One region of the Streptomyces sp. NPDC058295 genome, then DNA from elsewhere that is predicted to be linked to it. Evidence: riboswitches for the same ligand, from Rfam matches in the RefSeq annotation. Region 1 holds a riboswitch; the other holds the start of a gene.

Region 1 (6,007 bases):
CTCTCCTCCGTCGCCGGCGAGCGGGCCCGCCGCTCGAACTTCATCTACGGCTCCAGCAAGGCGGGCCTCGACGCCTTCGCCCAGGGGCTGGGCGACGCGCTGCACGGCACGGGCGTGCACGTCATGGTCGTACGCCCCGGGTTCGTCCGGACGAAGATGACCGCCGGGCTGCCGGAGGCGCCGCTGGCGACCACCCCGGAGGCGGTCGCCGCGGCCGTCGAGCTGGGGCTGCGGCGCCGCTCGGAGACGGTGTGGGTGCCGGGCGTGCTGCGCGTGGTGATGTCGGCGCTGCGCCACGCGCCCCGCGGGCTGTTCCGCAGGCTGCCGATCTAGGACCCGTCGGAAGTGCCGGGGCGGACCGCTAGCGCGTCGGCAGCGAGCCGCGGTCGACGTGCGCCGCCTGCGGGGGCACGACCGCGCCCCCGAAGTCGTAGTCGCGCAGTTTGCGCCAGACGCCGTCGGCGCCCTGCTCGGCGAGGGCGAAGCCGGTGCAGGACCACTCGGCCTCGTAGTGGGCGAGCTCGTCGAAGGCCCGGTCCATCGCCGCCTCGTCGATGCCGTGCGCGACGGTGACGTGCGGGTGGTAGGGGAACTGGAGCTCGCGGGTCAGCGGCCCGGAGGCGGCCCGGATCCGCTGCTGGAGCCAGGCGCAGGTCTCGGTGCCCTGGACCACCCGCACGTAGACCACCGGCGACATGGGCCGGAAGGTGCCGGTGCCGGAGAGCCTCATCGGGAAGGGGCGGCCGGCCGCGGCGACCTCGCCGAGGTGCGCTTCGACGGCGGGCAGCGCGCTCGCCCCGACCTCGGTCGGCGGCAGCAGCGTGACGTGCGTGGGGATGCCGTGCGCCGCGGCGTCGCCGAAGCCCAGGCGCCGCTCCTGGAGCAGGCTGCCGTGAGGCTCCGGGACCGCGATCGATACACCGATCGTTACGGTCCCCACGTCTTCTCCTGTCGTCATGTCGTCATGGCGGGGTGTGGTGCCGGGTTCGTACTCAGTCGTACGGCTATCGACTGTACGGCCAGAGCTGTGCTCTGGGCAGGCGCAGGGGAAGTGATGTGCAGCGCTCTGCCCGGAGGAACAGGTGTGCGGTGCGCCCCGAGTGCTACCGCGTGCTTCCGAGCGCCGCTCAGTGCTTCGCGGGCAGGAAGCCCACCCGCTCGTACGTCCGAGAGAGGGTCTCCGCGGCGACGGCGCGCGCCTTCTCCGCGCCCTTGGCCAGGATCGAGTCGAGCGTCTCGGGGTCGTCCAGGTACTGCTGGGTGCGGTCCCGGAACGGCGTCACGAAGTCGACGACGACCTCGGCGAGGTCCGTCTTGAGCGCGCCGTAGAGCTTGCCCTCGTACCGCTGCTCCAGCTCGGCGATGCCGGTGCCGGTCAGCGTCGAGTAGATGCCGAGCAGGTTGCTGACACCGGGCTTGTTCTCGGTGTCGTAGCGGACCACCGTGTCGGTGTCCGTGACCGCGCTCCTGACCTTCTTCGCGGTCGCCTTCGGCTCGTCGAGCAGGTTGATGAGGCCCTTCGGCGTGGACGCCGACTTGCTCATCTTGATCGACGGGTCCTGAAGGTCATAGATCTTGCCCGTCTCCTTCAGGATGTGCGGCTTCGGGATCGTGAAGGTCTCGCCGAAGCGGCCGTTGAAACGCTCCGCGAGGTCGCGGGTCAGCTCGATGTGCTGACGCTGGTCCTCACCGACCGGCACCTCGTCGGCCTGGTACAGCAGGATGTCCGCGACCTGGAGGATCGGGTAGGTGAACAGGCCCACGGAGGCGCGGTCGGCGCCCTGCCTGGCGGACTTGTCCTTGAACTGGGTCATCCGGCTGGCCTCGCCGAAGCCGGTGAGGCAGTTCATGACCCAGGCGAGCTGGGCGTGCTCGGGGACGTGGCTCTGGACGAAGAGCGTGCAGCGGTCAGGGTCGAGACCGGCCGCGAGGAGCTGGGCGGCGGCCAGCCGCGTGTTCGCGCTGAGCTCCTTCGGGTCCTGCGGGACCGTGATCGCGTGCAGGTCGACGACCATGTAGAACGCGTCGTGGGTCTCCTGGAGCGCCACCCACTGGCGGACGGCGCCGAGGTAGTTGCCGAGGTGGAACGAGCCTGCCGTGGGCTGGATTCCGGAGAGCACGCGGGGTCGGTCTGAGGCCATGCTCATCATTGTCTCAGAGCGCGGAGACCGCCCGGAACGGGTCCCGGGCGGCCCGCGGGGCCACCCGGGTGCCGCCGGGTCAGCCGAGGTCGATCTCCGGGTACAGCGGGAAGCCCGCCACCAGGTCGGTCGCCCGCTGGGCGATCTCTTCCGCCACCTTCGCGTCGAGCACGTGAGAGGCCTTGGACGGGGCGCCGGACTTGGTCGTGCCCGCCTCGGTGGTGGTCAGGACCCGGTCGATCAGGGAGGCCACCTCGTCCATCTCGGCCGTACCCAGGCCCCGGGTCGTCAGCGCCGGGGTGCCGATGCGGATGCCGGAGGTGTACCAGGCGCCGTTCGGGTCGGCGGGGATGGCGTTGCGGTTGGTGACGATGCCCGAGTCGAGCAGCGCCGCCTCGGCCTGGCGGCCGGTGAGCCCGTAGGAGGAGGCCACGTCGATCAGGTTCAGGTGGTTGTCCGTGCCGCCGGTGACCAGGGTCGCGCCGCGCCGCGTCAGGCCCTCGGCGAGGGCGCGCGAGTTGTCGACGATGCGCCGGGCGTAGTCCTGGAACGAGGGCTGACGGGCCTCGGCCAGGGCGACGGCCTTGGCGGCCATGACGTGCGGGAGCGGGCCGCCGAGGACCATCGGGCAGCCGCGGTCGACCTGGTCCTTGAGGGAGTCGTCGCACAGGACCATGCCGCCGCGGGGGCCGCGCAGGGACTTGTGGGTGGTGGTGGTCACGATCTGGGCGTGCGGGACCGGGTCGAAGTCGCCGGTCAGCACCTTGCCCGCGACCAGGCCGGCGAAGTGCGCCATGTCGACCATGAGCGTCGCGCCGACCTCGTCGGCGATCTCGCGCATGATCCGGAAGTTCACCAGCCGGGGGTACGCGGAGTAGCCCGCGACGATGATCAGCGGCTTGAAGTCGCGGGCCGAGGCACGCAGCGCCTCGTAGTCGATCAGGCCGGTGGCCGGGTCCGTGCCGTAGGAGCGCTGGTCGAACATCTTGCCGGAGATGTTGGGGCGGAAGCCGTGGGTGAGGTGGCCGCCGGCGTCCAGGGACATGCCGAGCATCCGCTGGTTGCCGAAGGCCTGGCGCAGCTCGGCCCAGTCGGCCTCGGAGAGGTCGTTGACCTGGCGGACGCCCGCCTTCGCGAGGGCCGGGACCTCCACACGGTCGGCGAGGACGGACCAGAAGGCGACGAGGTTGGCGTCGATGCCGGAGTGCGGCTGGACGTACGCGTGGCGGGCGCCGAAGAGCTCGCGGGCGTGCTCGGCGGCCAGCGCCTCGACGGTGTCCACGTTGCGGCAGCCGGCGTAGAAGCGGCGGCCGATGGTGCCCTCGGCGTACTTGTCGCTGAACCAGTTGCCCATCGCGAGGAGGGTGGCCGGGGAGGCGTAGTTCTCCGAGGCGATCAGCTTGAGCATCTCGCGCTGGTCGTGGACCTCCTGGCCGATGGCGTCGGCGACGCGCGGCTCGACGGCGCGGATCACGTCGAGTGCGGCACGGAAGGCGATGGACTCGGTGGAGAGGGACTGCTCGGACATGTCGTCGGCCTCCGGGGGCGTGGCGTGCGGTCACGGTTCTCGGTCTGGCCCAGGCGCACGGCACTCTTGTCGCTCACAGGCCGCTCCCCGATGGTCCGTCCCATCCCAGCGCGCCAGTCACGGCCCGCTCGCCAGCCTACCGGTCACGCCCGAATCCCAAGGTCCGGCGTCCACCATGCGAGCGACGTCGGACCCGCGCAGGAGCACGCCTCCAGCCGCTCTGGAGCAGCTGTCGGACCGGGGTCGCCGGGTCTAAAGGATCACGTGCGGCAGGAAGCGGGCGTACTCGTCCGTGACCGGGCCGGAGGACTCACGGATGCCGAGGCCGGCCGACTCGCCCTCGACGGTCCACGCGCCGAGGACGACGTGGTTGCCGTCGAACGTGGGGAGGGCCGCCAACTGCTGGTAGCAGCAGGCTTCGTCGGTGCGCGGGGCGGGATCGCCGCCCGGTGCGTGCAGGGTGACCCCGGCGCCCTCGCGGCCCAGCAGCGGCTTGGCGACATAGCCGGTGGTGGCCGCCAGTTCACGGGGGCCGTCGAGGTAGGCGGGGAGGAGGTTGGGGTGTCCTGGGTACAGCTCCCACAGGACGGCCAGCAGGGCCTTGTTGCTGAGGAGCATCTTCCAGGCCGGTTCGATCCACAGGGTGGTGCCGGTGCCGCCGCCGTTGTCGAGGGTGTCGAGGACATGGCCCGCGAAGCGGTCGGTGGTCAGCCACTCCCAGGGGTAGAGCTTGAAGCAGCTGCGGATGAAGCGCAGTTGACGGTCGACGAAGCGGCCGGACAGCGGGTCCCAGCCGATCTCCTCCATGGAGATCCAGTCGGTGTCCAGGCCGGCCTGCTCGGCGGTCTCCTTGAGGTAGGCGACCGTCATGAGGTCCTCGCCCAGCTCGTCCTCCGAGGAGTGCGCGAAGTAGAGCGGGCTGCCGGGCGGGAGCAGGGGGGCCTGCTTCTTCCAGGCGGCGACCAGGCGTTCGTGGAGGGAGTTCCACTGGTCGGCGCCGGGGAATCGTTCCTCCATCCAGAACCACTGGGGGGAGGCCGCCTCCACGAGCGAGGTGGGGGTGTCGGCGTTGTACTCCAGGAGCTTCGCCGGTCCCGTGCCGTCGTAACGGAGGTCGAAACGGCCGTAGACGGACGGGAGTTCGTCGCGCCGGTGCCAGGCCTCGGTGACCGCCGCCGCGATCCGCGGGTCGGTGATGCCGAGGTCGGCGAGCCGGTCGGTCTCGACGAGGTGGGCGGCGGCCGCCAGGCACATGGTGTGCAGTTCCTCGACGGTCTCCTCCAGCGCCTCGACCTCGTCGAGGGTGAAGACGTAGTACGCGCTCTCGTCCCAGTAGGGGCGCAGTCGGCCGTCGGGGTGGCGGGTGAGGGGGTAGACGAGACCCTGGTCCTCGACGGTCCGCTGCCAGTCGGGGCGGGGTTCGATGCTGTGACGTCGCACGGTGCCGGTGTCCTGTTCAGCCGCTCGGGCGCTCAGCCGCCGGAGCTGCCCTTGCCGACACCGCTGCCGCTGTCGCTGTCGCTGCCGAACCCGTTCCGGTCGACTCCGCCGCCACTGCTGCTGCCTCCGCTGCTACTGCCTCCGCTGCTACTGCTGCTCGAGCCGGTCGAGCCGCTGGACCCCTTGCCCGGCTTGGTGAAGGAGCCGCCGTCGACCCAGGAGCCCTTCTTGTCGCCGCCGTAGTACCAGGCGGCGTCGGTGGAGGCCGTGGCGGACTTGCCGACCTTGCCGGACCGGGTGGACTTGCAGTTCTTGTCGGCGACGACCTTGTAGCCCTTGGTGAGGTTGTAGCTGTCGCGGTCGACGCACCGCTTGTCGGGGTCGGAGGAGCAGGCGGACAGGGCCGCCGCGAGCACTCCCATGCCGCCGAGTACGACCGTGCCCGAACGAAGTCTGCGACGCGCGTCCGCCATGTTCCGTCTCCCCGTTTTCGCATCGCCGCTACGACGATTTCCGGCCGTCAGCCTAGACACCGTGCCGAGAGCGACCGAAGGCGGCCCGCCCACCAGCCTTTCCCCTACAGTCCTTTCGTGCTCTTCGGAATGGTGTGCGCCCTCGGCGCGGCGGTCTGCTTCGGTACGGCGACGGTGTTGCAGGCGATGGCGGCGCGGGCGGCCGCCGGCGGGAGCGGCGGGGACGCGGCACTGCTGCTGCGGGCGGTGCGGGAGTGGCGGTATCTGGCGGGGCTCGCGCTGGACGGGCTGGGTTTCCTGTTCCAGATCGCCGCGTTGCGCTCGGTGCCGATCTACGCCGTGGGGGCGGCCCTCGCGTCGAGCCTGGCGGTGACGGCGGTGGTCGCGGCGCGACTGCTGCGGGTACGGCTGAGCCGGACCGAGTG
Region 2 (6,007 bases), on a different contig from region 1:
GCCTTGAAGCGGGGGTTCTTCTTGTTGACGACGAAGACCACGCCGCGGCGGCGGACCACCTGGGCCCCCGGTCTGGACTTCAGCGAACGCAGGGACTTGCGTACCTTCATGGTCTGCTTCCTCCTGTTCGGATGACGGCCCGCGGTCAGGGCCGGGCCGGGGCTGTGCGGCCGTAGCGGCGCTCGAACCGCTCCACCCGCCCGGCGGTGTCCACGACCCTCGAGGTCCCGGTGTAGAAGGGGTGACTCGCCGATGAGATGTCGACGTCGATCAGCGGGTAGGTGTTGCCGTCCTCCCACTCGATCGTGCGGGCCGAGGTGGCGGTGGAGCGGGTGAGGAAGAGGGCGTTCGCGGCGCGGTCGCGGAAGGCGACCTGCCGGGATTCGGGATGGATGCGGGGCCTCATGGGGTTTCCTTCCTTATGGCTGTATGGCTGTCTGCCCGGGGCGCAGGCGTGGTTCAGCGTTCCTCGCGGAAGGCGGTGTGCTTCCCGGCGAGCGGGTCGTACTTGCGCAGGACGAGCCGGTCGGGGTCGTTGCTGCGGTTCTTGCGCGTCACGTAGGTGACGCCGGTCCCCGCCGTCGACTTCAGCGTGACGAGGGAACGCGTGCTGTTGCGTGCCATGAGGTCCTCCTTTCACCCACACCCCCGGATTGACCGGAGCATGTCAGGTTCATGCTGTGCAACAACCTCTCCGGCCGCCTCATTCCCGGCCGGCCCGCAGCTCCGGTGCCGCAGGCACTTCATTCAGCACAGCTGCCTGCCGGCTTGCGCCGGGCCGGCCTCAGCGGGCCAAGCGGCCGCGACCCGACCGGGCCGCCCGTGAGCCGGCCCGGCACCGCGCCGGCGTGCACGCGTGGTCAGGCTGTCGGGATCTGTCGGGCCTGTGCCGGGGTCTCGGCCGCCGATGACGTGATCAGTTCGGAGGGGCCGTTCCCGCGGTCGGTGAGGCCTGCGAAGAAGGCGAGGGCGAGGCCGGCGGCGGCCAGGGCCGCGCCGACCAGGGCGGGCGAGCCCCAGCCCCAGCCGGCCGAGATGGCCAGGCCGCCGAGCCAGGCGCCGCCGGCGTTGGCCAGGTTGAACGCGGAGTGGTTGGAGGCCGCCGCCATCGTCGGGGCGTTCTTCGCCTTGGCCATGAGCAGCATCTGCACGGGCGTGGTGACCAGGGCGCCCATCGCGCCCATGAAGGCGAGCGTCACCAGGGCGGGAACGGTGCTGTGAACCGTGAAGTAGAACGTCACGAGCGACGCGCCGAGCAGGGCGAGCCCTCCGTACAGCGTCGGGCGCAGCGCACGGTCGGTCAGCGGGCCCGCGACGAGCGTGCCCAGCGTCATTCCGGCGCCGTAGAGCGCGAGGACCCAGGTGGTCGAGGATTCGGAGAGGCCCGTCAGGTGGGTCAGGATCGGCACCAGGTAGCTGTAGACGGCGAAGAAGCCGCCGAATCCCACGACGGCGGTGGCCAGGCCCAGGACGACCTGTCGGTTGCCCATGGCGCGCAGTTCGTGCCGGATGCCGGCCTGGTTGCTGCGCGGCTGGTGGGGGACGAAGGCGGCCAGCGCGGCCAGCGCGACGAGGCCGATGACGGCGACGGCGCAGTAGGCGTAGCGCCAGCCCAGTTGCTGCCCGAGAGCCGTGCCGGCCGGGACGCCGATGATGTTGGCGATGGTCAGTCCGAGGAACATCCTCGACACGGCCCGCCCGGCGCGTTCGGGAGCGACCAGCCGGGAGGCCACGACGGCGCCCACGCCGAACAGCGCCCCGTGGGGCAGGCCCGCCAGGAAGCGTGCGGCGAACAGCAGGCCGAAGCCGGGTGCGAGGGCGGACGCGACGTTGCCGATCACGAACAGGGCCGACAGCAGGAGCAGGAGCCGCTTGTGGGCGATGCGCGCGCCGATACCCGTCAGCAGCGGGGCGCCGACGACGACGCCGAGCGCGTAGGCGGAGACGATGTTGCCGGCGTGCGGCACGGACACGCCGACCCCGTCGGCGATCTGGGGCAGCAGCCCCATCGTGGCGAACTCGGTCGTACCGATACCGAACGCGACGAGGGCAAGGGCCAGCAGGGCCAGTGGCATGGAGCGGAAGTACCTTTCGCGGGCGGCGGTCCGGATCGTGGCGGAGCAGGCGGGACCACGAGGGGTCCTGCTCCTGTGGCCATTCGCGCCGGCCACCGTTGCCCGGTGCGCCCCCCAGGGCAGGGAAGGCCCACAAGCAGTGCAGCGGTGGCCCATGCCCACGCATTCCAAGATCGGCCGACAGAAATTATGGCCTGCCTCACACCGGCTCCGGGGGCCGGTCATGCGGTGCAGGGACGGTCTGCGGGCGGCTGCGTCTGCGGTGCCGTCCGGCCGGGCAACCTCGCGGAGGCAGATCCGGCGGCTTTGGCCAAGGGCGGGAGAGCGGACGGGGGTGCGTGCCCGAGGGAGGGTCAGCGGTGCGGGACTCCGAGTTGGTGCGCGGCGGCGTCGACGGTCTGTGCGAGCAGGACGGCGATGGTCATCGGGCCGACGCCGCCGGGCACCGGCGTGATCAGGCGGGCTCGGGTGAGGGCGGTGTCGAAGTCCACGTCGCCCACGTTGCCCGGGTTGTAGCCGGCGTCGATCACCACCGCGCCGGGCTTGATGTCCTCACCCCGGATCAGCCGGGGCCGTCCCACGGCCGCCACCACGACATCCGCCTCCCGGACGATGTCCGGCAGGTCCGCCGTGCGGGAGTGGCAGTAGGTCACCGTCGCGTCCCGGGCGAGCAGGAGCATCCCCACCGGCTTGCCGAGGATCGCGCTGCGGCCCACCACGACGGCGCGCCGGCCGGTGAGGTCGACGTCGTAGGCCTCCAGCAGCCGCATGATGCCGCCCGGGGTGCAGGACACGAAGCCCGGCAGCGCGAAGCTCATGGCGGCAAAGGAATGTGCCGTGACCCCGTCGACGTCCTTGTGCGGGGCGATGGCCTCGAACGCGGCTCGCTCGTCGATGTGCGGGCCGCAGGGATGCTGGAGCAGGATGCCGTGCACGTCCGGATCGTCGGACAGGCCGGCGAGGGTGCCGATCAGCTCGGCGGTCGTGGTGGCGGCGGGCAGAGCGATGTGCCGGGACCGGATACCCGCCTTCGCGCACCGCGCCCGCTTCATACGGACGTAGGTGACCGACGCGGGGTCCTCCCCCACCAGCACCGTCGCCAGGCAGGGACTGGTCCCGGTGTGCTGTGAGATCTCTGCCGCCCTGGCGGCAGCCTCTTCGACGATGCGTCCGGCAAGACCGGTGCCGTCCATGAGCTGGGCCGTCTGAATCGCGGACATGGTTGCCCTCCGGGGGTGGCCGACCACTCGCCCAGGCGCACGGCAACGACGTCTCGTCAGACCGCTCCCCGGTGGTGCTCCACCTCAGCGCCAGTCACGGCCCACAGCGCACTGTAGTAGACGTGGAGCATGCTCACACCGCTCAATGTCCGGTGCCAGGAGGCGACTTGCCGGGGCCGGGAACGAAAGAGCGTGGTCGTGAAGGGGCGGTCGCCTGCGCGGCGAAAGGCTCTGCGGGGCTTCAGCCGGACGATCGTCCCCGCAGGCAATAGGTGAGGCCCGGGGACACTGTCCCCTTCACAACCACGTCCCGCACAACACCCGCCGCCGCGGCGGCATTCCCGCCCCGTCCGTACAGCATGCGCGAGCCGCGGCAGCGTGCGACTGAGGCGGATGAGGCGGCCGCTTACACGCTGCGCTCCATGCAGAGCAGCTGGTCGCGTGTTTCCCATGAGGGGGCGACGGTGAAGCCGAACCGCTCGTACAGGGCGATGGCGCTCGTACGCCATGTCCACACCGACAGGCGCAGCGTGCCGACGCCGTTCTCCGCGGCGTGCGCAAGCGCGGCACCGATCAGGGCGGACGCGACACCCCGGCTGCGGAACGCCGGGTCCGTCCAGAGTCTTTTGATCTCTGAGCGTCCGCCGGCGGGGGCGGTCAGCACGAGGCAGCCCGCGGCCGTGTCACCGCTCAGGGCCATCAGCACGGTGTCGTCGGCGAACGCGGCCCGCGGGTCGGAGATCTCTGCCCGATAGCGGTCCGGCAGCTTGTCGGCGTCCGTGACGGCGCTGCCCTTCTCGGCCTCGGTCCGCAGGTGGTAGGCCGCCAGCAGCTCGGCCAGCCGGTCCGCCGGGAGGCGTTGGCCCGGCCGGTGAACGATGACTGCCTCGCGTGGATCGGTCATTGCACCAGCATCCACGGCCTGTACCCGGCGTCCGACGTGGGGGCCGGTGCCCGCACAGAACAGGGAGGAAGGTCCGGCTGGCCAGGTTCCAGGGCGGTGAAGTTTGTGGCTGGGCTGCGCTGTCAAGGAGCTGGGGCGCCGGGATTCGATGCCGGTGATGGCCTTGTAGCTGGTCCGGTCGATGCGCGGGCCCCGGGCGGCCTGATACTTGGGCAGGCGCGTATGACGATGCGGGCTGCCCCTTGACGCCCTCCCCCTCTGAAGGAGGATGTCAATCGATGGCCGACCGCCACCGCGTCGACCTGGTCTTCGACGTCCTCGACACGGCAGCCGGCTGGGCCACCGGGAAGACGGCCGCATCATCCCCACGGACCGCGGATCGAAGTGCACCTCTGCTCAATTCCACTGCAAGAAGCGCGAGTTGGCCCTACGGCAGAACATGGGCAGGAACGGTATCCGATACGTGTCCCAGAGCATGGGGAACTTCCCTGTTCCGCTCCCCCGAGGCCGATCCCATTCTGCCGGTTCCTGACCCGTCATGGGCCCGCTGGTCGGGGTGTCCGACAGGAAGAGGGTGCGAGTGAGATCAGCGCGCCGGACGGACGGCAGACAGTACGCTGAATCCAGCGGGATCAGGCCCGCCGCACAGTGTCCGGGAGGTGCTTCATGACGGCCGAGATGATGGCCCCGGCGTGGATGCATGAGCAGATCACGGCCGAGGAGTACGACTCCTGGTCCGAGGAGCAGTGCACCGGCATTGAGGTCGTGGACGGGATGGTCGTCGTGAGTCCGAGTGCGTCCAAGCGGCACAACCGACTGGCCCGGATTCTGGCGAACGCCCTGGATGCCGCCGCGGGCCCGGAGTGGAATGCCGACACGGACTTCGACGTCCGGCTTCAGGACGTCCCGCTCACCAATCGCCGCCCGGACGTCGTCGTGTACCGCGCAGACACGATCGATGTCACCCCCACCCGCCCTGAACACGTGCTGCTGGTCGCGGAGGTGGTGTCGCCGGGCTCGGAGACCACCGACCGGATCGTGAAGGTCGACCAGTACGCCAAGGCAGGCATCGCCTTCTACTGGCGGATCGAGCAGACCGCGACAGGCGTTCCTCTCGTGTACACCTACGTTCTCGACCCCGCGACGAAGACCTACCGGAACGGAGACGTGTTCACCGGCGTCCTCAAGGCAGCAGCCCCCTTCCCGGTGGAGATCGACCTCGGCCAGGTCTGACCCAGGCGCTGCCCAGCAGTCGGCAGCGTGTGAGCGATGCGTGAGCAGACGGCCCGGCACAGGGCGGCAGGAGCCGTATCAAGTGGCTCGCCGTACGGTTCCGACCAGGGGAAACAGCACCGCGTGCAGCGCCGGGCGCCCCCCGGCAAAGACCCGGTCCCGCCCTGGAAGCGGGTGTCGCAGGCCGTTCTGCCAGGGCACAGGAAAAGGGCCGGATCAGGAGGGTTTCCTCCCAGAGCCGGCCCTTCGTCGTGTCCGGGGCGTGCCACACGCATGCCACTGGACAAGACCGAGGTGGCGAAGATCGACCCGCCCGTGGTGCGGCGAGGTCGCCAGCGGCCTTCGCTGCCCACGACCTGCTGGACAGCCCCCGCCCGACCCGTAACTTCACGGCCTTGCGGCTATTCCTCGAGGCCCCAGCTGTGGATCCGCCTGGGGTGGAGGCGGATCACCTCCTCACTGAAGTGCGGGCCCAACTCGTGGGGTCCGGTGAGGAGTTCGGCCTCTCCTCGGATGTCCACGCCGCGCACCGTCCAGGGCCGCAGGCTCACGATGTCGTCCACGACGAGTGCGGC

Evidence for each region. A riboswitch is a leader RNA that binds a small molecule or an ion and turns the genes downstream of it on or off. The one in region 1 is predicted to bind ZMP and ZTP.
Region 2: it holds a riboswitch for ZMP and ZTP, as region 1 does, so the genes downstream of both, ACFVYS_RS32400 (bifunctional 5,10-methylenetetrahydrofolate dehydrogenase/5,10-methenyltetrahydrofolate cyclohydrolase) here and ACFVYS_RS24905 (glycine hydroxymethyltransferase) in region 1, are expected to answer to the same signal.

The regions. Positions count from the first base shown of each region.
Region 1 covers NZ_JBHVYO010000024.1:18,496-24,502, forward strand. The annotation lists gene ACFVYS_RS24890 (decaprenylphospho-beta-D-erythro-pentofuranosid-2-ulose 2-reductase) at 1-333, shown strand, start outside; gene ACFVYS_RS24895 (2'-5' RNA ligase family protein) at 362-940, opposite strand; gene trpS (tryptophan--tRNA ligase) at 1,128-2,141, opposite strand; gene ACFVYS_RS24905 (glycine hydroxymethyltransferase) at 2,221-3,669, opposite strand; ZMP/ZTP riboswitch at 3,710-3,800, opposite strand; gene ACFVYS_RS24910 (glutathionylspermidine synthase family protein) at 3,922-5,109, opposite strand; gene ACFVYS_RS24915 (hypothetical protein) at 5,142-5,582, opposite strand; gene ACFVYS_RS24920 (hypothetical protein) at 5,712-6,007, shown strand, end outside.
Region 2 covers NZ_JBHVYO010000038.1:46,270-52,276, forward strand. The annotation lists gene ykgO (type B 50S ribosomal protein L36) at 1-110, opposite strand, end outside; gene ACFVYS_RS32385 (type B 50S ribosomal protein L31) at 146-406, opposite strand; gene rpmG (50S ribosomal protein L33) at 460-624, opposite strand; gene ACFVYS_RS32395 (MFS transporter) at 861-2,075, opposite strand; gene ACFVYS_RS32400 (bifunctional 5,10-methylenetetrahydrofolate dehydrogenase/5,10-methenyltetrahydrofolate cyclohydrolase) at 2,429-3,295, opposite strand; ZMP/ZTP riboswitch at 3,318-3,403, opposite strand; gene ACFVYS_RS32405 (GNAT family N-acetyltransferase) at 3,702-4,199, opposite strand; gene ACFVYS_RS32410 (Uma2 family endonuclease) at 4,866-5,432, shown strand; gene ACFVYS_RS32415 (PPOX class F420-dependent oxidoreductase) at 5,834-6,007, opposite strand, start outside.